3 regions of the Pseudoalteromonas sp. SR43-2 genome follow, and region 1 is predicted to be linked to each of the others. Evidence: predicted binding sites of a transcription regulator. Region 1 holds the regulator's gene; each other region holds the start of a gene.
What was found. The regulator FliA, encoded in region 1, starts transcription of late flagellar genes. The targets are predictions, from matches to a motif close to CTAAAGNTNNNNNNNNNNNNGCCGATA.
Positions count from the first base shown of each region.

Region 2: a site for FliA is predicted at 2,706-2,732, ahead of pomA (flagellar motor protein PomA). Genes of this name have one in related genera too.
Region 3: a site for FliA is predicted at 2,692-2,718, ahead of H5120_RS02975 (VC2046/SO_2500 family protein). Genes of this name have one in related genera too.

Region 1 covers NZ_JACJED010000016.1:76,499-80,788, reverse strand. Annotated here, with positions in the region: gene flhF (flagellar biosynthesis protein FlhF) at 1-795, shown strand, start outside; gene H5120_RS14050 (MinD/ParA family protein) at 788-1,648, shown strand; gene H5120_RS14045 (RNA polymerase sigma factor FliA) at 1,675-2,385, shown strand; gene cheY (chemotaxis response regulator CheY) at 2,426-2,809, shown strand; gene H5120_RS14035 (protein phosphatase CheZ) at 2,827-3,600, shown strand; gene H5120_RS14030 (chemotaxis protein CheA) at 3,616-4,290, shown strand, end outside.
Region 2 covers NZ_JACJED010000006.1:4,892-9,181, forward strand. Annotated here, with positions in the region: gene H5120_RS06705 (DNA topoisomerase III) at 1-191, opposite strand, end outside; gene H5120_RS06710 (hypothetical protein) at 242-742, opposite strand; gene H5120_RS06715 (flagellar motor protein MotB) at 956-1,876, opposite strand; gene pomA (flagellar motor protein PomA) at 1,879-2,646, opposite strand; gene H5120_RS06725 (exodeoxyribonuclease VII small subunit) at 2,968-3,210, shown strand; gene ispA ((2E,6E)-farnesyl diphosphate synthase) at 3,213-4,100, shown strand; gene dxs (1-deoxy-D-xylulose-5-phosphate synthase) at 4,206-4,290, shown strand, end outside.
Region 3 covers NZ_JACJED010000002.1:308,163-312,452, forward strand. Annotated here, with positions in the region: gene H5120_RS02960 (YchJ family protein) at 1-462, shown strand, start outside; gene H5120_RS02965 (diguanylate cyclase) at 537-1,454, opposite strand; gene H5120_RS02970 (DUF6172 family protein) at 1,648-1,950, opposite strand; gene H5120_RS02975 (VC2046/SO_2500 family protein) at 2,130-2,657, opposite strand; tRNA gene H5120_RS02980 (tRNA-Tyr) at 2,770-2,854, shown strand; tRNA gene H5120_RS02985 (tRNA-Tyr) at 2,904-2,988, shown strand; gene H5120_RS02990 (M48 family metallopeptidase) at 3,060-3,758, opposite strand; partial or broken gene H5120_RS02995 (MHYT domain-containing protein) at 4,153-4,290, shown strand, end outside.

The DNA.
Region 1 (4,290 bases):
GGTATCGATAAAGAAGTAGCACAGCAAATGGCATGTTTTGTACCTGATGATGTGTCTCGTAAGCAAGGTTGGAAAGCATTGTTAACTATGGTCGAAGATCAAATGCAAACAACCAATAATGAAATACTTCGCCAAGGTGGTGTATATGCGTTAGTGGGTCCAACAGGTGTGGGTAAAACAACGACTGTTGCTAAGCTTGCAGCTCTAGGCGCACAAAAATATGGTGCCGATAAAGTGGCGTTAATAACCACTGATACATACAGAATTGGTGCTTATGAACAACTTGCAACATATGGTCGTATTATTGGTTGTGGTGTTAAGCAAGTTAAAGATGCTAATGAATTAGCTGAAGTTTTATATCATTTACGAAATAAACGTCTAGTATTAATTGACACAGCAGGTATGAGCCAGCGAGATTTACGTTTAACTGAGCAATTAAACACGTTAATGCGTAACCAACGTGTAGATATTCGCAGCTACTTAGTACTTAGCGCGACAGCACAAATTAATGTATTGCAAGAAACTGTACGTCACTTTAAAAAAGTACAGTTAAGTGGCTGTATTTTCACTAAGTTAGACGAATCATTAAGTTTGGGTGAGATTCTTAGTATTGCGATTCAAAATCGCCTTCCAATAGGGTATCTTACTAATGGTCAACGAGTACCAGAGGATATTCGTGTTGCAAATGCTGAGAAACTAGTTAAAAAGGCTGAGCAATTATATTTAAAAAGAACAAAAGAACAACATTCAAGGCACCAAGCAGTGGCGCCAAGCACAGTAGGGATGTATGATTAACACAGTATTAGATCAAGCAAGCGGCCTGCGCAAAATGAGTCAAAACAATAACAACGGCGTAAAAGTTATCGCTGTAACCGGTGGTAAAGGTGGAGTAGGGAAAACAAATGTTTCTCTAAATACAGCTATTGCGCTTGGGCAGCAAGGTAATCGAGTATTAGTGCTGGATGCTGACTTGGGTTTAGCAAACTGTGATGTGATGCTTGGTTTACGTGTAGAGCGTAACTTGTCACATGTCTTATCTGGTGAATGTGAGCTTGATGAAATTTTAGTTGAAGGCCCTGCAGGAATTAAAATTGTACCCGCTACATCGGGTTCGCAAAGTATGGTTGAATTATCACCATCTGAGCATGCTGGGCTAATTCGTGCGTTTAGCGAATTGAATACCGAATTTGATATTTTAATTGTAGATACAGCTGCTGGTATTTCAGACATGGTACTGAGCTTCTCGCGTGCAGCGCAAGATGTAATGGTTGTTGTATGCGATGAGCCGACATCAATAACCGACGCTTACGCACTTATTAAAGTATTAAGTCGTGAGCACGGCGTTTATAAATTTAAAATTGTTGCCAATATGGTGCGCAGTATGCGTGAAGGCACTGAATTGTTTGCAAAGCTATCTAAAGTTACCGACCGCTTTTTAGATGTATCAATGGAGCTAGTAGCAACGGTTCCTTATGATGAAAATATGCGCAAAGCAACACGTCGTCAAAAAGTAATAGTAGAGCTCTTTCCAAATTCGCCAGCCGCTCTTGCGTTTAAAACGCTGGCAACAAAAGCAGTTAAATGGCCAATACCCAACCAACCATCTGGGCATTTAGAGTTTTTCATTGAGAAACTAGTAAACGGTTAATTATGACAACACTGGTGAATAGAGCTATGGGATATCAATCAACACAAAATTTAAATGTGATTGTTGAGAAGCATGCATCACTTGTTAAAAAAGTGGCATGTCATCTAATTGCTCGATTACCACCTAGCGTTCAACTTGATGATTTAATTCAATCAGGAATGATAGGCTTAATAGAAGCTTCGAAAAACTTTGATGCAACAAAAGGCGCAAGCTTTGAAACTTTTGCAGGTATTCGTATTCGCGGTGCTATGCTTGATGAAATGCGCCGTGGTGATTGGGCTCCTCGTTCAGTTCACCGTAAAAACAGGCAAGTTGCAGAAGCAATTACTGAGCTCGAAAGTAGTCTGAACCGCGAACCAACGGACATAGAAGTTGCTGAAAAACTTGAAATTTCGCTCAATGAGTACCATCATATTTTAAATGATGCGAATACGAGTAAAATATTAGGCATTGAAGACCTTGGTGTAGATGAGGATGTTATTACTCCTGTAGGCCAAGATTTAGCACAAGATAAACCTTTTAATAATGTTAAAAATGATAGGTTTAATGAGTCTTTGCTAAGTGCAATTAAGTCATTACCAGAGCGTGATGCAATGGTGCTTTCTTTGTACTACAACGATGAAATGAATTTAAAAGAAATAGGACATATACTCGATGTAAGTGAATCGCGTGTAAGTCAGATACATGGTCAGGCGATGATTAAGCTTAAAGCTAAAATCAATGACTGGATAAATTAGTAGTAAGTAAACAAAGGTTAATACCTCACTGGGGGATGTTTTGGATAAAAACATGAAAATTCTTGTAGTTGATGATTTTTCAACGATGAGACGCATTATAAAAAACCTGTTACGTGACTTAGGTTTCACTAACGTTCAAGAAGCTGATGATGGGTCTACAGCTTTGCCTATGTTGCAAAATCAAGTGTTTGATTTTGTAGTTACGGATTGGAATATGCCTGGAATGCAGGGTATTGATCTTTTAAGAGCAATACGTGCAGACGAGAAGTTAAAACATATCCCTGTATTAATGGTAACTGCAGAAGCTAAAAAAGAACAAATAATAGCTGCGGCGCAAGCTGGCGTGAATGGTTATATTGTTAAGCCATTTACGGCTGGAACATTAAAAACTAAATTAGAAAAAGTATTTGAACGCTTAGGCTAATGATGGGGGAGAGGCTTATGCCAGTACCAGCTGCGCCTCAAATAACGTTAGAACAAGCTCGTCAGCTCGTTGTTTTTTTAGAAAATGATGAGCAAGACAAAGCAAATCAGTTGATTTTAGAGGCTGCTTCTAAAGAGCAATCTGAATTATTTGCTGAAGTTGGAAAGTTGACTCGTCAACTGCACGAAGCCCTTAAAAGTTTTGAGCTTGATACTCGCTTAACTGATATAACGACAGATGCGATTCCAGATGCTAAAAAGCGGCTTAATTATGTTATAGAAATGACAGAAAATGCGGCTAATAAAACAATGGATGCAGTGGAAGCGAGTCTTCCCATAGCCCAACAGTTAGCGGACGAAATATCTCATATCAAACCGACATGGGATCGTTTAATGAGCCGCGAGATTGAGCTTGGTGAGTTTAAGCAACTTTGCCATAGCATCGATAAGTTTATGAACAACTCTCATCATAAGACTGATGAGCTTCAAAACTTAATGACAAATGTATTAATGGCTCAAGACTATCAAGACTTAACAGGTCAAGTTATTCGCCGTGTTATTGAACTTGTTAGGGAAGTAGAAGAAAGTTTACTGCATCTTTTAACTGCGTTTGCTGAACAAGACGACAGTAACAGCACCGCGAATAAAGTAGAACAACAAAAAATAAAAGAACCAGTTGCCACACAAACTTTAGCAGGTCCTGAAGGCCCTATTATTGATAAAGAATCGCGTAATGATGTTGTATCTGATCAAGATGAAGTTGATGATCTTTTATCAAGTTTGGGCTTCTAAGAGGAGAGTAACTGCATGTTTGAAGTCGATGAAGATATTTTACAAGACTTTCTTGTAGAGGCTGGAGAAATCCTAGAGCTTTTATCTGAACAGTTAGTTGAGCTGGAAAATAATCCAGAAGATACCGAGTTACTAAACGCTATATTTAGAGGTTTTCACACTGTAAAAGGTGGTGCAGGCTTTTTAGCTATGACAGAGCTTGTTGATGCTTGTCACGGTGCTGAAAACGTATTTGATTTACTACGTCAAGGCGTGCGAACAGTCAACTCAGAGTTAATGGATGTTATTTTACAAGCACTAGACACCATTAATGAGATGTTTGCGACTATCCAAAACAGAGACAAGCCTGAACCTGCAGATCCTGAATTACTTCATACTCTTCATATCTTAGGTCTACCTCCAACAGAAGCCGAAGCCAATGAAGCCTCTTCACAAACAGAGGTTGAACAACCTCATAATGAAGTGGTGGATACACCGGTAGCTGATGATGAAGATCCGTTTGCATTTGATGAACTATTTAGCGGAGCGCCTTCGGTTAGCGATGCTGAAATAGATGAAATCACTGAAGACGAATTTGAAAGCTTACTTGATGAGCTGCACGGTAAAGGACAAGGTCCTGCAGTTGAAAAACCAGTAGCAAGTAGTAGTGATTTTAGTGGTGATATTACTGATGATGAATTTGACAGCTTA
Region 2 (4,290 bases), on a different contig from region 1:
TCAAACTGCCACTTTTTGAAACGCTCATCGTAGTCATCGGGTTCTGCTTGCTCAAGTAAGTGCCCTATACACCATGAAACACAATCACCATTAGCTACTTCTATATACCCATCGTGTCTTTTATGTGGTTTTGGTAAGGCATCGGCAATTGCTCTGCCTAATGATGGTTTTTCTGCAATGTAGAGTTTCATGGGAGCCGCTCACTCACTGTTCATATAAACAGTAGTTTAGCACAGCTATTTTAAAGGTGGGGAGTTTTATCTTTTGCCCTAAAATTACCTTGTTTAGTGAAAAGAATAATTAGAGGTAAATAACACACAACAACTGTGGCTATGTTGATAAATGGTATTAGAGTCTGATAAACAGCAGTACTGTAAGCTAAATCCCATAAATGACGATCAACTAAGCGGAATAGTTGCAATATAGGTGCACCAATAACTACCAATTGACCAATAGCACATTGCCATAGGTACACTTTATCTTTTATCCCCCAGTAAGCGATAAGTGCCATCCAAATAATATCTGTTAGCGCCCAAACTAAATAACGATAAATATAAATGTCATCAAACCCTCTTAGGCTTGAAGCAGTTAGGTTACCAAAGAGGAAAAAAGCTGCGGTCAGTAATACAAATCGAAAGGCTAGGCGATCTTTAAATACAAAAAATATAAAAATAGCTGGGCTTAGCATTAAAACCCAGCTTTTACTTAAAATACTAACAATATACAAAAACCATTCAGGCAAAACACTCAGCCTTACTTTGTTTTTTTATCGTCATCTGTACCATCACCATTACCTGGCATGCCACAATATTTATTGATTATTTTCACAGAAACTCCACCACATATGTTAAGGAAATGTACTTTAAGCTAAAACAATAGGATTGCCAAGGTACTTAAACGAACAAAGTACCTTAAAGTGAAACTTATTCAATAAGCGATAGCGTCAAGCTCTAGCTTAACGCACGTCAATCGGATCAGACTCTTTAGCCTTACCTTGTAATATAGATATTTCTACTCGGCGATTCCTGCGGCGATCTTCATTTGAATCGTTTGGAACAAGTGGACGGGTATCAGCCCGACCCACTACCATCATGCGGTTTTTATCAAACCCTTGCACCGTTTGCAGCTCGCTTGCTACTGCTACAGCACGCTTTGACGATAAGTCCCAGTTGTTAATATATAACTCATTCGATACCTGAAAATCGTCGGTATGGCCAGATACAGTAATTTCGCCAGGTACATCTTTTAACAGCACACCAATATCTTGAATTATGGGTTTAAACTTAGGTTGTAAAAATGCACTACCCGAAGGAAATGAACCATTTTCACGAATACGAATAATTATTTGCTGCCCTAAAGATTCAAGCTCAATTGCACCATCTATTATTTGCTTTTCAAGCTGCTGCGCGATTTTTTTAACGAGCTCGTTAGTTTGTTCCTGATCGGCCGCTGAAGTTGCTTGCTCTGACGATTGCTCTTGAGAAGTACTACGAGATTCGCCACCGCGTTTGTCCCCGCGTTGTTCTTGCCTGCCGCCAGCTGAGCTTTCATCTCCAGCCTGAAACTCTAACATTTGTTGAGTCATTTCGACTGTTTGCTGCTGAATGGTTTCTATTGGAGTGGGTTCTGGTTTACCTGGGGTAAACTCCATAGCAATAACAGAGGTACCTTTAGGGATATCTTTTACTTCAATTTTATTCTGCACACCAAAAGCAAACTTCATAGAGCCCGCAATTTGTTTAAACTTAAGTACATCCATTTCTGAAAACGCAAGCAAGAGTACAAAAAAGCACATTAACAGTGACATTAAATCGGCAAACGTTCCCATCCATGCTGGTAGGCCAGGTGGTGGGCATTTGCACTCTTGATCAGACATAATTACTCCTCGGTATCTACTTTGCGTTTAGATTCAGCTAAGTAATTTTTCAAAATACCTTCGATTACTTTTGGATTTTGGCCATCTTGTATACCTAAAATAGCATCTAAAATTAAACGCTGATTCATAGCCTCTTCGTCTTTACGCAGTTCAAGTTTTACCTGAATAGGAATTGCTACAACATTGGCTAAAAACGCACCATATAAAGTTGTTAAAAGCGCTACCGCCATTGCCGGGCCAATTGCTTTTGGGTCATCCATGTTAGATAACATTGCAACTAAGCCAATTAGAGTACCAATCATTCCCATTGCTGGTGCAATATCGGCTAATGACTTAAATAAGCCTGCGCCCATTTCATGTCGAGTAGTGGTTAAAGAGATATCTTTTTGAAGTGTGGCGCGAACAACATCTGCGTCATGGCCATCAACAAGCATGTCGACGCCTTTGCGCATAAATGGATTCGGGATTTCAGCTTCTTCGAGTGCTAAAAACCCCCCTTTACGAGCTGAATCAGCAAGTTCTACTGCTTTTTCAATAAGTTCTTCTGGCGTTTCAATTTTAAACATAAACGCTTTAGCAACAACTTTACCTATACCCAAAAACTGCGACATGGTGAAATTTGATAAAACAATGAAAAGTGAACCACCAAATACAATTACACTAGAAGGAGCATCGGCAAACATAGCCATTTCACCGCTACTACTCATAAACATAGACATGACAATTAAGCCAATTGCGCCTAGGATCCCGATTATGGTTGCTAAATCCACATTTCCTCCAGAAGTTTCATGCTTAATGGCCTTATCATAAACTTTTATTATTAACTGCTTATCGGCAACATATTGAATTGCTTAAGCCATTTTTATAAATAAACATAAAAAGCAGCCTTTAGCACTATTTTAGATCAAGTTATAAGGGCTACCTAATTATCAATTGATTTATTAAACTAACAGACCGCTATTAAGGCTTTATTAATACACTTGAAATATAATTTAACGTTATAAAGGTAAAAAACCAATATCATCCTTTGACCTAGTTTAGCATTCCCCCTAAAATTGACCCCTAAATTTATTATGTAAGCTGAAATAAAGATGGCGACTAAAAAACCTGAAAACTTAAGTTTCGAACAAGCACTAGAAGAATTATCTACAATCGTTAGTGACATGGAACAAGGTGACTTATCGCTTGAGCAATCGTTAAAGCAATTTGAGCGTGGAATTGCATTAGCAAGTGCTTCATCAGGTAAATTACAGCAAGCAGAACAAAAAGTATCAATTTTGATGGGAAATGGTGAAAAGTCAGTTCTTACAAATTTTGATAATGATATGGAATAGCTGTGAGCATAAATAATTATATCGAACGTGCTCAAAAAGATGTAGTAGCGACCTTACAACAGCATTTTAAACAGCCTCTCGATACTGAAGAAACAGTCAAAAACGCCACCCAGTATGGATTATTTAATGGCGGTAAAAGATTACGTCCATTTTTAGTTTATGCCACAGGTAAAATGCTCGGTGCAAACCAGCAAGACTTACATGTACTTGCAGCTGCAATTGAGTGTATCCATAGCTATTCGCTAGTTCATGATGATTTGCCCGCTATGGACGATGACGACTTACGCCGTGGCCGCCCTACTTGCCATATAGAATTTGGCGAGGCAAATGCAATTTTAGCCGGTGATGCCCTACAAACTCTCGCCTTTGAGCTTATTGCGAATCACAAATTTACATGCTCGTCGCAAACACAAGTAAAAATGATTGCTACGCTTGCCAACGCATCAGGCCTTGAGGGCATGGTAGGCGGACAAGGTCTTGACATAGCAGCAACAGATAAAGTAATTACCGTACAAGAGCTTGAGCGTATACATAAGCTAAAAACCGGAGCTTTAATTAATTGTGCAATTACACTTGGTGCACTGTGCAGTGAAAAGGCAGATCAACAAACCTTAGAAAATTTAAGCATTTTTGGGTATGCTATAGGGCTGGCGTTTCAAGTACACGACGACATTTTAGATGTTGAAGGCGATACGGTTACTTTAGGTAAACCACAAGGCTCCGATATTGCCGCGAATAAAGCGACATATCCGGCGTTATTAGGTATGCTAGGCGCTAAAGAAAAGGCGCAAAATTTAATACAACAAGCCCATGAAGCGTTGGCAAATATAGATGCTGACACAACACTTCTTGCGTCGCTAGCAAATTACCTAATTGAGCGTGACCACTAATTTTTGCTCATACGTATTGCAATTAGCACTGACATTATTACTCAACATTAATTATTCGTAAAAGCTTTGAATGAATTAATGTTAGCGAAGGATATATATAAAACCATGACACTTGATAGTAGCAAGTATCCATTACTTAATTTGGTTGACGAGCCAGCCCAATTGCGTGACTTAGCGCAAGACAAACTCC
Region 3 (4,290 bases), on a different contig from region 1:
ATACTATGTTTTTGCAGCAGTGGGCACAATTATGCCGATTGCTGCGAGCCGCTTCACTTATCTGTAAAGCAAGCTGACACTCCTGAACAACTTATGCGCTCACGATTCAGCGCTTATGTTATTAAAAATGCAAAATATGTTTATCAAACCTACGCAAAAGAAAAACAAGCTGAAAACCCGGTTAAAGAAATCAATGATTTTGCTAACAGCTGTCGATTTATAAATCTTGATTTAATTGACTCAAGCCATGATGGCGATACTGGAACTGTAGAGTTTAAAGCCCAATATTTTTATCAAAACTTATTTTGTGAGCTTCATGAAAAATCGCAGTTTATTAAAGAAAACACTCAATGGCGTTATTTAGATGGCACTATATATCCTGTTGAAGATATTAAAGTGGGCAGAAATGATGACTGCCCATGTGGTAGCAATAAAAAGTACAAAAAATGTCATAGCGTGTAATAAATAATCTTATTTAATATTTATCACCTACAAGGTGTTTTTAAGTGGCAAAGTGATTTATTAGCTAGCTAAACTTAAAAACACACTTGGTTACGACCTTGCATTTTGGACTCATACATTTTTTCATCTGCGATCTGCAAGGTGTTTTTGTTATTTACGTACGGTTGTAGGGTTGCACCACCAATACTAATAGTCACAAAGTCATATTCTGAATATCTGTGTAATATTCCTAAATCGACCACATTTTTTTTAATTTTATCAGCAACACAAATTGCACCTTCAGTGCTTGTATGCGGTAGAACAACTACAAACTCTTCGCCGCCGTAACGCGCAACAAAATCGGTTGGCCTTTGCAAACTATTAGTAATAGTTTGTGCAACAAGGTTTAAAACCGTATCGCCTTGCACATGACCATAAAGATCGTTGTATTGCTTAAAGTAGTCTATATCGATGAGTAATAGTGCATAGTCGACTTTTTCTCGTAAGGCGCTTCGTTCCATTTTAGAAAAATGTGCATCAAAATAACGGCGATTGAATACTTTAGTTAAATCATCTAAAAATACTTTTTGATTGAGTAAGTCGTGTTGTAATTTTAACGTTATATGGGCACGAACCCTTCTAAATAGTGTTTCTTTTATAATCGGCTTTTTAATAAAATCAACAGCTCCGGCTTCCCAACACTCTTCTTCTTCGTTTTCAAAGGATGTAACAAAAATAACTGGGATATCCTGTGTTTCAGTATTATTTTTTAATTTTAAACATGTATCAATACCACTCATTCCACCCATACTAATATCGAGTAGGACTATATCGGGTACATTTACATTACAAATTTCAATTGCTTCTTCACCACTTCCAGCTGTTGTCACATTAAAATGCTCTGATAATATTTTTTTCAATACGATTAAGCTTAATAACTGATCGTCAACTATAAGTACTTTAGAATTCTTTAAACTTAGTTTTAATTGATGGTCAGAGTAATTTATTGGCATAGTAAAAAATGTTTTGTTTTTTTAATTAAAACAGCCTATAGCACTACATTTTGTTATGCAAATGTTAATTAAGAGGGGTTCTACTTATTGGTTACTAATAAAAATGCTTTTTAGTAAATCTTTATTGCATAAAAACAAAAAATGAGCCACTTGGGCTCATTTTATAACTTTGAATACTTAATTTAGTTAAGTATTATTCGTCATCATCTAAATCTAATTGCTGACGTTGAGCAGGTCGAGCTAAAATCTCTACATAGAAAGAGGTCAAACCTTGCTTTTCAATTTCGCCAATTTGGTTACTTAATTCAGCAACGTGCACAACTTGCGCATCTTCAGCTGTGTTACCAAACTTACAGTCAAATGCCCAATAGTCAGCATCTTCAGGTAGCGTTTTATTACGCTCTCTTTTCAAATATTTTTTCACTTCGTGCTTTGCAGCATCAACCATACGAGGGTATTTGATTTTCTCGTGATTTAGCGTGAATGTTTTCTTCATTACGTTCCTAATTACCTTGGTTTAATGATAATGGCATTTCATGTCATACCATTTGACGCCATTATAGCAATTGCATTTAATTTTTGGATGCTTTTTTTTCATTAAATCAATTATTAGCAAATATATAAAGCAGACCCGTTATAAAGCATATATTAACTGATGATTATTACAATCATATATCACACCGCAATAAGCTGAAGTGGTTGATGTATTGCATCACTATTTAGGCTGTCGTAAAAAGCAGCTGCATTTATAGGAGGATTCGCAAGTTGTGTTTGTTCGCTTTTAATTCTTCTTCTGACAGCAAGCTCACAGTTATCTATTATATTAAGTGGAATATGCTTATCATCATTTCTAATCGCAAGTGGTTCAGGGCTTAAGCATTGCCTTAACTTAATACTTGTCATACCACAGCGCTCCCCTTCTTGAGATATTAATGAGGCATTAAACTGTCCAACCAACATATTGTATTCATCAGGGGCTAAAAGTTGCTTTGGACCTGCGCCAAATTGCTTTCTTAATGCCTCTTCTTCTATAACTAAATTATCTATTTCAGTTTTTGGTAAATGAAATTGGCTAAAGTCGAGTGCGTCATGTGACAGCATCGCTAATAGTAGAGAAAATTCGCCACGGCGATTTTCATGCACACTATTATTGAGCCTACTGTTTAACTGACTCTCTGTGATTAACAAATCATCTATTTGCATAGTCTTTAGTCGATTGTGGTAACTGATAGATATTTATCGGCTTTATTTCAATTTTCTTTAGCTTTTTTCTTTACTTAAATACGCAATTTGCTATTATCAGCGCCGTTGCATTGGAGGGGTTCCCGAGCGGCCAAAGGGATCAGACTGTAAATCTGACGGCTCAGCCTTCGCTGGTTCGAATCCAGCTCCCTCCACCACTTTTCTTACCGCTAAGTTAAGTGGGGCCAAATGCAATAAAATTAGTGTGGAGGGGTTCCCGAGCGGCCAAAGGGATCAGACTGTAAATCTGACGGCTCAGCCTTCGCTGGTTCGAATCCAGCTCCCTCCACCACTTTTCTACTATTCCTTTATTCCTATATTCCTATATTCCTATATTCCTATATTCCTATATTCAGGTTAACTTCAAAACACCCATTGTAAACTCATGCTGTTTTTCTTTAGCCATGTTGATGATGCTTCATAATTAGGAAAAAAACGCTCAACGTGTTGCCAAAAAGCTTTACTGTGGTTTAAGTGACGTAAATGCGCTAACTCGTGGACAATCACATAATCAATAGCATGATAAGGTGCTCCGATTAAATGCAAATTAAATGTTAGCTCTCGCTTACTATTACAACTTCCCCACTTTCGCTTATAAATAGCTACTTTTAGACTCGTAGGTAATTCTTCACCCATTTGTGCGCAGAAGTACGCTAAACGCATTTCTATATATGCAGTTAGTTGCTCTTTTAAATATTCTTCAAGAAGTTGCTGATATTTTTGCGAAGTATTTTTAACGCGCGAAGAGTGCGTAATAAGCAAGCTGTCGTTACAGTTTAGTACTTCGGACTTAGTACTTTGCTTAAATTCTATGTTTACAATGCTATCAAAGATTAAAATTTGTTTGTCTTTGAGCGGGTTCTGTCTGCTATCAGCAATATTGTGCTGTTTAGTTAATTGAGCATTTACCCACACCTGCTTATCAAAAAGCCATTCTTGGATGTGTTTATTACTAACAAACTGAGGGGCATATACAGTCACCTTCTTGTTATGTACTTTAATGGCAACCGTTTTACGTTTTATACTTTTCTTTAACTGATATTCAAACACTTTCATACTCATTAATGATATTGCTACGAGAAAATTCACCAGCAACTAATAAAACCAAATAAGGTGTACTTTTCGCTTAGTTAAGCCAATTCATTAGTTTTCTTAAGGTTACTCGATAGAAACTTAAATATGACCATATAAATCTAACTTAGTCCTGTGACAGGCAATACATTAGAATAAAAAACACCAACTAAAATTCTAATCCTTGATAAAAAAAAGAAAACTAAAAGTAATAAATTCGTTATTTTATTCACTCCATTGAATTAACGGTTTATTGATTAATTAAGTAGATTAGACTTGATAAATAAAGCTTACATTTTGAGCCATTATGTAATCAGCTTTTTTTATCACAGACCAAGATCCTAGCTTAATCATTAATGGCGTTTACGACCCTCTATTAGTTTCAATGTCATTGCTAATTGCTATTTTTGCAGCCTTTTTCACCATTCGACTTATAGAGCTCGCAAAAGAAACTCAATTTCCTAGCTACCAACGTTTAGCAAATGTGACCGCTGCTACTGTTTTTTCGGCTGGTATTTGGAGT